DNA from 3 places in the Flexivirga sp. G2 genome. Region 1 is predicted to be linked to each of the others. Evidence: predicted binding sites of a transcription regulator. Region 1 holds the regulator's gene; each other region holds the start of a gene.
The links. The regulator LexA, encoded in region 1, represses DNA repair genes until DNA is damaged. The targets are predictions, from matches to a motif close to TCGAACANNTGTTCGA.

Region 1 (3,273 bases):
GCCGGCTGGGAGTAGCCCAACGAGCTCGCCGCAGCCGTGAAACTGCCGTGATCACTGATGGCTTTGATGACCCTGAGTCCAGCTGCGTCGATCATCCTCCGATAATAACATTTCGTTATTATTGATGACTACTTGTTCGATATCGCTAATCAACATTTCGGCGGCAATCCAGCACCGCCGTGTCGGGTCCGAGGGCAGGACCGTTCCGACTCGTTGCGTGTGAGACCTTGACGGTGTGGTGACTACGGATCCGGCGGCGCTGACCGACCTGGTGAGTCGTGGGGGAGTCCTCGCCCTGACGGGTGCCGGGCTCTCGACCGAATCCGGAATCCCCGACTACCGCGGAGCGGACGGTCGGCGCCGGTTCCACCCGATGACGGCGCAGCAGTTGTTGGCCGATCCCGCAGCGCGCCAACGGTATTGGGCCCGTTCGTATGTCGGCTGGCCGCGCTTCGCTGCCGCCCGACCCAACTCCGGGCATACGGCGGTCGCCGCATTGCAGCAGGCCGGGTTGATCGGCCCGATCATCACTCAGAACGTCGACGGCCTGCATCAGGCCGCCGGTGCCGACCGGGTGGCCGAACTACACGGCAGCCTGACCCACGTCGTGTGCATGCAGTGCGGCGAGCACTATGCACGCTCGATGGTCGACGAATGGCTCCAGCTGGCCAACCCCGACTTCGACCGGTCTGCCGACGGACCGCTGCGGCCGGACGGCGATGTGGCGATCGCCGAATCCCTGATCAGCGAGTTCCGGGTGGTGCACTGCATCATCTGCGGTTCCGACCGGTTGAAGCCGGACGTGGTGATGTTCGGGGAGTCCGTGCCGAAGGAACTCGTCGCGCAGTGCTTCACCCGGGTGGAGGCCGCTCGCGCGATCCTCGTTCTCGGATCCTCGCTCGCGGTCATGTCCGGCTACCGCTTCGTCCGTCGCGCCGTACGGGAAGGGATCCCGGTCGCGGTGATCACTCACGGATGGACGCGTGCGACCGACGAGGAGGTATCGGTGCGCATCGACGCGCCACTCGGAGCAACCCTGACGGCGCTGGTGGAGACGCTCGGCGGAGTGCAGCGGGGAGACGTCGCGGGGTGATCAGACGCGGCGCAGCACGGCGGTGACCTTGCCGAGGATCGTCGCGTCGTCACCGTCGATCGGGTCGTAGGCGTCGTTGTGCGGCAGCAGCCAGACCTTGCCGCGTGCCCGCTTGAACGTCTTCACGGTCGCCTCGTTGTCCAGCATGGCCGCGACGATGTCGCCGTTGGTCGCCGTCGGCTGCTGGCGGACTACGACCCAGTCGCCGTCGCAGATGGCGGCATCGACCATCGAGTCGCCGACCACCTTGAGCAGGAAGAGGTCGCCCTCGCCGACGATCTGCTTCGGCAGCGGGAACACGTCCTCGACCACCTGCTCGGCCAGAATCGGGCCTCCGGCGGCGATGCGCCCGACGACCGGAATGTATGACGCCTCCGGCCGTTCGTCACCCAATCCGGTCTCGTCGACGCTGGACTCCGACGCGCCGCGCACGCTCGAGCCACCGCGGTAACCACGGGTGTCGGTGGCGTCCGGATCGATGACCTCCATGGCGCGCGGACGGTTGGGGTCACGCCGCAGATAACCCTTGCGCTCCAGCATCGTCAGCTGGTGCGCCACAGAGCTCGGACTGGTCAGGCCGACGGCATCCCCGATCTCCCGCAAGCTCGGTGGATAACCGCGCCGATCAACGGAATTGCGGATCACCTGCAGCACTTTCCGCTGCCTGGTGGTGAGGCTCTCACCGGCGCGGTCGGGAAGTTCGTGCACCTGTGCCATCGCTGTCATCTCCTCGTCGGCGAACGGTTCGCTCGAAGCGGCCGGCGAGCGTGCTGCGCGGACCGGAATCCGAACGGTTGTCGGTGGTCGGTGCTTGCCTTGGCTTCGTGAAAACAGCGTATGGGTTTCGGACACAGTTTCCAAACATCTGTACGACGCGTGTCTCGACGACATCGAACGTTCGTGCTATACATCCGACAGGTGTGCGATCGCACGCGTGTTCGGATGGCGCTGGTCGTCCGGGCGGTGTGCACCGGTTCGCGACGGAGATTCAGGAGGAAGAGATGAGTGCAGTTGCGCAGTGGGACGGGGCGGTTCGGCCGGGGCAGGCCCGCAGGCACCTGCGGGCGGTTCCGACAGGGCCGTCGGCACACGGTGGTGGGTCGGGCGTCGGGGTGCGGGTCGAGCCGACCGGGCTGCGACTGACGGCTCGCGGTCGCCGGCTGCTCGGCATTGTGGTCGCCGTCGTGTTGGTGATCGGGGGAGGAGCAGCGGCGCGCGCGTGGGCCGCGACCCCGGGTGACGCGGGCCGCTCGGTGACGGTCCGTCAGGGCGAGACCCTGTCGGGGGTCGCCCACCGCGCCTACCCGTCGATGCCCATCTCGAACGCCGTGACGAAGGTTGCGCTGGCCAACGATCTCAACGGGCTCCAGGTCGTCGCCGGGCAGCAGTTGAAGCTGCCCTGATCGACGCTCCGACACGCGGTGTTCCGGGCTGCTGACCAGCGGTTTTCCAGGTGCGGACGACGGGTCTTGCGATTGGGCGGGGATCGGCCTAACATCCCTATATCTAGTAGTTACACGGATGGGATTCGTCCACATCTAGTCCACATGCAGAGCCCGGTCGTCCCCAACTCGTCCACCACTTACCCACAACTTCGTCCACAGGTGACGACGTTCCGGGTCGGTGGCAGAGGACGCGGGGTCGGACGCCGGATCGAGCGGAGAGGAGTCGTTCGTGCATTGCCCGTTCTGCCGTCACGACGACAGTCGCGTCGTCGACAGCCGCACGAGTGAGGACGGCACCTGCATCAAGCGACGCAGGCAGTGCCCGAGTTGCGGTAAGCGCTTCTCGACCATGGAGACCGCCAGCCTCACCGTGGTGAAACGGTCCGGTGCCAGCGAGCCCTTCAGCCGGCAGAAGGTGTTGCTGGGCGTGCGCAAGGCATGCCAGGGCCGGCCGGTGAGCGAGGACGATCTCGCACTGCTCGCACAGGAGGTCGAGGAGTCGATCCGTGCACAGGGCGCGGCGGAGATCGACGCCCACGACGTCGGACTCGCGATCCTGGGTCCGCTGCGCAACCTCGACGAGGTCGCCTATCTCCGATTCGCCTCGGTCTACCAAGCCTTCAACGACCTCGAGGACTTCGAGTCCGCGATCGCCCTGTTGCGCGCCGAGCGGCCCGCGACGGGTGTCGAGCCGGATCGCCGTCCCGCCGACGACTGAGTCGTCCACCCGCAGCA
Region 2 (3,273 bases), 1.3 Mb from region 1:
CTGCTGGCCGAGCTGCACCTCGCCCCTGTCGTTGAGGAACTCCGAGGACGTCGCCCACACCGTGTCGGTACGCAGGATCGACAGTAGGCCGGCCGCGTCCGTGTAGTGCCAGACGAGATCACTCGTCGAGTGCTGCGGCTGGTCGTCCACTCCGCGATCGTATGCCGATCAGGGGACGACACGTCTCAGTGAGAGGCCGTCGTCGACGCGTGCAGCAGGTGCGCGCCCGAGCCGGTGGCCGGCGCGACGACGCCGAGGAACCGCTCGATCCAGTCGGCGGTCGTCAGATCCTCGGCGACGCCGAAACCGCGCTCGCTCAGCATGTCCGCAATCTCCTGCGGGCGGTATGACGACAGCCACGGCTCACCGATCGCGGCAACCCGCGCAGCGCTGGTGGCGCGCGACCGGGCAGCTCGTCCCGACAACCGGTCGGTCGGCTCCGGGTAGTCGAAGACCAGGTCGACCCCGGTGCGCGCCAGACCCGCCAGGTCGGCCACGGTCCGCTCGATCGCCGGACGGGTCAGGTAGACGAGCACCCCGAGCCACACCACCACGACGGGAGACTCCGGGTCGAGGCCGGCAGCGTGCAGCGCGTCGCGGGAGGACTGTGTCTCGAAATCGACACCGACATACGTGACGGGGACGGTGGGTGCGATGCCCTCACGGTGCAGGTGATCGCGCTTCCAGGATCCGGTGTCCGGGTGATCTACCTCGAAAACCCTTGCCACCTGCGACGATTCGACACCATCGCGATAGGCGGTCGTATCCAGTCCGGCGCCGAGCACCACCACCTGGACCGGCCCGCCGTGCCGCTCCGCGGCTGCGGCGACGACCTCGCGCGCGAACTGGTGCCGTGCCGCGATGAAGAACCGCATGCCTCGCCGTTCCGGATGTTCCACGACGTCGTCGGCAATGCGCTGCACGTCCCAGCCGGTCATCGGGATCGCCATCGGGTCGTCGAAAACGCTTGCGCCCTCGACGATCTGGTGAGCTGCGCGATGCATCGCCGCCGACCACGCGGTGCGGCTCGGTTCCCCCTGGATCACCTGGGCAGGCTAATCACTCTTGCTGGATGCGTCGCTCAGTTTTCTTAGCGCCACGGCCGTGGCCACGGCAGCCGTCGACCGAGGAACGGACGTGAGGTGGCCGAGGAGCGAGGCACGAAACGTGAGGTGGCCGAGGAGCGAGGCACGAAACGTGAGGTGGCCGAGGAGCGAGGAACGAGCGTCTCGAGGCCGAACCAGGATCGTGGCCTTTACTAACCAATTCCCCGAAATATGTTCGATGCAGCACTAGTCGTTGTCAGTCCCCTCCGGTAAACTGCATGTAGGCGAAAACGCAATCAGGGGAAGGGGATTCACGCTATGAGCATTGATCATGTGGTGGTCCCTGGCGTCCGGGTGGAGCCGGGTCGTGGACCGGAAGCGCTGGCGATCTTGCAATCCGCCGTGCGGGTGTTGGACGAAGTGCCCGAGGCGGTGCATCAGCTCGGTGACGAGCAGGAGAGCGCGTTGCTGACCGTGTTGCTGGCGTTGCAGGGGCGGTCCGCGCAGGTCGCCACCCTCGTGACGGCCGATGCGGTCGATCGCGGCACGGTGGACACGTCGTACGCGGCGACGACGGCACAGTGGATGTCGCAGCACACAACGCAGACACCTGTGGAGCCGAAGACCGTGCGGGCGATGGCGGCCGTGGCCGATGCGTGCCAGCACCGCAAGAACCTGGTCATCACCCAGGCATTACGAGACGGCGCGTGTTCGATCGAGTCCGCCCGGACCGCACTCACGCAGGCGGACAAGGTCGCACCCGTCATCCCGACGGCGGACCGGAGTGAGGTGCTGGGGTGGTTCCTGCAACTCGACCCCGCCCTCGGCACCGACGGCCTGACCAAGCTCACCCGGCAGATCATCGACCGCTTCGACCCGGACCAACACTCGACGGACGACGAGAAGCTCGAACGCACCGAAACCCTGTCCTGGTCCACCACCCCGACCGGCATGACCCGGCTCGTTGCCGAGCTGTCGCCAGTGAACGCAGCGATCCTCAGGGAAGCGATCACCGCGAAGTCCGCACCGCGTCCGGCGAAACCCACTGACCCGACAGACAAGCCCTCCGGTCCTGGAAAAGGTGGCCGAGGAGCGAGGGACGAGCGTCTCGGGGCCCCGGGCGTCCTCGTCGATGGCTCGGTACGTGATGAACGTTCACCCGGCAAACGCAGGGTCGACGCACTCATGGACCTGGTCGGTGCCGGCGCCCGGGTCGCGGCCGGGGACAGTGTCCAAGCGGGTGCCGCAACGGTGCTGCTCACCATGGGACTCGAGTCTTTGCTGAACGGCCACGGAGCGACCACCACGACCGGTGACATGGTCGATGCGGGTGCCGCCCGCCGGTTCGCCTGCACCGCGGACCTGATCCCTGTCGTCCTCGGCGGACCGAGCCAACCACTGGATGTCGGGCGTCGAGAACGCCTTGCCACCAAAGCCATCCGAGCCGCGACCATCCTGCGCGACCAAGGCTGTTCCTTCCCCGGCTGTGACCGGCCGCCCGGTTTCTGCGAAGTCCACCACATCCGCCCTTGGTGGGCGGGCGGCGAAACCTCCCTTGCCAATTCCGCACTCCTGTGCGGGCGACATCACCAGGCCGTCCACCGACAGGGCTTCACCGCAGATGTACGACCCGACGGCCTCAGCTGGGACCTCACACCCGGCCGGATGCCCGGCCACCAACTCGCGGCCGGCTGATCCCCCGCCGGACAAACATCCCCGGTCTGCAACCAGATCCGACCACGCCGTGAATCGCCTTGCCCCGTAAGAGGATCGGCCATCGGGACGGAGCGTGGCGTCGACCTCCTGGCGGGAGAAATCGGCGTGCAACGGCACCGGAAGTCTGCAACAGTTCAAAAATGACCGATGGAACCTTCACAGGTGCTGGGGCCGTCCAGATCGGATCTTTCGTGCAGACCGACGTGGCCCGCCTGACCGAGAGTTTCGCGCGGCACGGGTGGCACAAGCCGGTTGAGACCTTTGAGAGCTACCTCGATGAGCAACGACGCGGTGTGCGCGCGTGTTACGTCGCAGAGGTCGAAGATGCGGTAGCCGGCTATTGCACGCTGCTGTGGGAGTCTCCGTATCAGCCCTTCAAGGCCGCCGGCATCCCGGAGGTCGCAGACCTAAACGTTTTGCCGCCCTTCCGTGGCCACGGTGTTGGCAGCGCGCTACTCGACACCGTCGAGAGTGCTGCCGGCGAGCGAAGTGCAGTCGTCGGGCTAGGCGT
Region 3 (3,273 bases), 2.0 Mb from region 1:
GGACGTCGGCGGTGTATCCCTGCCGATGCACGATCTGGTGATGTCGGGAGCACAACAGTGCTGAGTTGATCAGAGACGTTTCGCCGCCGGTCCACCAGGGTTGGATGTGGTGGGTTTCGCAGAAGCCGGGTGGTCGATCACACCCGGGGAACGTGCATCCGCGGTCTCGGAGGATTGCCGCGGCTCGGATTGTTTTGGTTGCCAGGCGTTCTCGTCGTCCGACGTCGAGTGGTTGGCTGGGTCCGCCAAGGACCACGGGGATCAGGTCGGCGGTGCACGCGAACCGGCGGGCGGCGCCCGCGTCGACCACGTCGCCGGTGGCGGACGTCGCTCCGCGACCGGCCAGTAGTTCCTCCAGGCTCATGGTCAGTAGGACGGTAGCGGCGCCGGCTTGGACGCCATCGCCGACCGCTGCCCGGGCACCAGCACCGAGCAACTCCATCAACGCGTCCAACCGGCGTTTGCCCGGTGAGCGTTCATCCCGCACTGACTCGCCGGTGCCATGGCCGAAGGCTGTGTGAGAGCCGTAGTCGCCGCCGGCCGGGACGTCGAGACGCTCGTTCCGCGTTCCTCGGCCAGCCTTCGCAATCTCGGAATCTTCAGCCGTATCAGCAGTTTTCGCGGGTCGGGGCGAAGACTTGGCGCTGATGGCCTCTGTGAGGATTGCGGCGTTCGCCGGCGAGAGTTCTGCGACCAGGCGGGTCATTCCGGTGGGTGTGGTGGACCAGGTCAGCGACTCGGTGCCTTCAAGTTTCTCGTCGTCCTTGGACAGCTTGTCCGGGGCGAATCGGGCGATGATCCGACGCGTCAACTGGGTGAGTCCGGCGGCGCCGAGGGCCGGGTCGATCTGCAGGAACCAACCAAGGATTTCGTCACGATCGGCGGTCGGTATGACGGGTGCGACCTTGTCCGCCTGTGTCAACGCGGTCTTGGCGGATTCCACCGAACAGGCCCCGCCTCGCAGCGCGGCAGCGATGACGGCGTTCTTACGCACCTGGCACGCGTCCGCCACCGAGGCCATCGTCCGGACCGTCCGCGGTTCGACCGGCACTCCACTCGCGAGATGTCCGGCCAACCATTGGCTGGTGTTGGCCGCGTTCGACTCGATCAACACCCCACGTTTCACCGCATCCGCAGCGACGACGGTCGTGACTTGCGCCGTCCGGCCGTGCAGCCGAAGCAGGACCGACAGCAACTCGTCCTCCTCGGCACCACCGAGTTGATGCATCGCACCCGGGACCTCGTCCAGCATCTCGGCTGCGGCCCGCAAGGCGGCGAGCACCTCCGGCCCGCGACCAGGCTCGACGGTCAGGGAGCCAGGCGTCTGCGAATCAGTGATGGCCATAACGTGAACCCCCTTCCCCTGTAAGCATTTTCGCTATCTACAGAATACCCGGAGGGTCATTGAATGGCTAGTACTTTATCGAACATATTTCGTATTTCTGTGCGCCGATCGACCCCCAGGGAGCGGGCGGTGCGGGCACCTTCCGACCGCGCTTGGAATCCCTTGCTGAGTCGGCTGTTGCTGAGGCTCTCCTCGCTGTGCGGTGGGCCTTCGGAAGCGGGTGCGCGACGGAGCCCTCGGAGTGCGCTTGACTGTATGCCGTGAGCGAACAGATCCTGCCGATGCCAGAGGTCCCGAACGGTTTCGTGGCCAGCACACCCGACACCTCCGACGTCCCGGACCTGATCGAGTTGCTCGCCGCACACCAGGTCGCGGCACACGGCAGCAGCTCGGTCGACCCCGACATGGTCGCGTCCAACGTCGCCGGCGTCGGATCCTGGACTCGCCGGCAGGTCGTCGTGCGTGATGCCGAGGGTGCAGCCGCGGCATGGGCGGTCGTGCACGATCGCGCAGCGGGACGGACGGTCGTCGAGATCACCGCGCGTCCCGGAGTCTCCGACGAGCTCGCGGCGAGCCTCTTCGCGTGGGCGAGCGCCGAGGCCAGCACGATGATGCGGGTGCGCGGCTTGAGCGTCACGCAGCTGGATTCCGGTGCGTATGCCGGGGACGAGCGCCAGCAGCGCTGGCTCACTGCCGCAGGATTCGGGCTGGCCCGCACCTGGCTGCAGATGAAGCGGCCGGTGACCGCGGCGGACGCAGACCTCCCCGCCCCGCGCGAGGGAGTGACCGTGCGGCCCATCGGGTTGCACGACGACGGCACGCCGGTGGCCGCCGACCTGCAGGCGGTGCACCTGGTCCTGGAGGAGTCGTTCGCCGACCACTTCAATTCCTACCGGGAGAGCTTCCCGGAGTTCGTGCAGCGGCTGCGCGAGGATCCCGGACACCGTTGGGACCACTGGTGGTTGGCGGAGGTCGAGACCGACCGGGCGCTGCTGCCCGGTGGTGCCGTGGTCGGGGCCGTCCTTCCGCCGGACGATTCCGGTGCACCGGGCAGCTACATCGACTACATCGGCGTGCATCGCCGATCACGGGGCAGGGGTGTCGCAAAAGCGTTGCTGCACACCGTGATCCGCGATGCACTGGACACCGGGAGCAATCGGGTGGGGCTGGAAGTGGATGCCGACTCACCGACGGGCGCCGACGGCCTCTACTCGTCCATGGGGTGGGTCACGTCATACAAGACGGAGAGCTGGCACCGCGACCTGACGTAGTTGTTTGCTCGACTCCTCGCAAGGTGGTTGGAGCAACCGGCTCGAGGGCTCGCTCCGTTGCGCCAAGCACCTTGGTCGTCGTCTCGCGGGCGTCCGCTCGTCGTTCGGTCGCCGCGTCATTGCCTGTCGCCCAGATCTCTCAGGCGTCGTGGGTGAGGCCGAACTGTGCGCCATACGCATCGCGGACGACAGCCACCCGACGCGTGCCGCCAACGGCACGCGGGCCGTCGACGACGGTGCCACCGGCGTCGGTGATGATCTGCAGCGAGACCTCGAGGTCGTCGACGTGCAGGTGCGGCTGGACATCGGTGCTGCCGGGGACCAGGCCGATCTGCTGGCCGTCCACGTCGAAACCGACGTAGTAGTCGGAGTCGGCGTTCGGCTGCACGCCCAGCAGCTTGATGTAGAGGTCGCGGGAGGCGGCCAGGTCGTTCGTCGGCAGGAGGACGGTCTGGAAGTTGCCCATGATGGGAGCCTTTCGAGGTTCGGTGGTGACGTGCTCGATGCGCGTCACTTCCATGACGATCGAGGATCGGCAAGTGTGACCACACGCAACCGGTGGACTGTGGTGGACTTGGTCCATGGATGAGCAGACCAGCGTGTTCGTCGCCGAGCGGCCTCGGCTGGTGCGCATCGCCGAGCGGTTGCTCGGCGACC

Region 2: the regulator LexA is predicted to act here: its motif matches at 1,270-1,285, upstream of ACZ50J_RS13440 (HNH endonuclease signature motif containing protein).
Region 3: the regulator LexA is predicted to act here: its motif matches at 1,424-1,439, upstream of ACZ50J_RS19455 (HNH endonuclease signature motif containing protein).

The regions. Positions count from the first base shown of each region.
Region 1 covers NZ_AP039675.1:1,506,862-1,510,134, forward strand. Annotated here, with positions in the region: gene ACZ50J_RS07320 (LysR family transcriptional regulator) at 1-95, opposite strand, end outside; gene ACZ50J_RS07325 (NAD-dependent protein deacetylase) at 239-1,093, shown strand; gene lexA (transcriptional repressor LexA) at 1,094-1,810, opposite strand; gene ACZ50J_RS07335 (LysM peptidoglycan-binding domain-containing protein) at 2,095-2,496, shown strand; gene nrdR (transcriptional regulator NrdR) at 2,768-3,256, shown strand.
Region 2 covers NZ_AP039675.1:2,768,901-2,772,173, forward strand. Annotated here, with positions in the region: gene ACZ50J_RS13430 (hypothetical protein) at 1-150, opposite strand, end outside; gene ACZ50J_RS13435 (class I SAM-dependent methyltransferase) at 186-1,046, opposite strand; gene ACZ50J_RS13440 (HNH endonuclease signature motif containing protein) at 1,365-2,741, shown strand; gene ACZ50J_RS13445 (GNAT family N-acetyltransferase) at 2,903-3,273, shown strand, end outside.
Region 3 covers NZ_AP039675.1:4,026,169-4,029,441, reverse strand. Annotated here, with positions in the region: gene ACZ50J_RS19455 (HNH endonuclease signature motif containing protein) at 1-1,345, opposite strand, end outside; gene ACZ50J_RS19450 (GNAT family N-acetyltransferase) at 1,606-2,616, shown strand; gene ACZ50J_RS19445 (VOC family protein) at 2,756-3,136, opposite strand; gene ACZ50J_RS19440 (sigma-70 family RNA polymerase sigma factor) at 3,198-3,273, shown strand, end outside.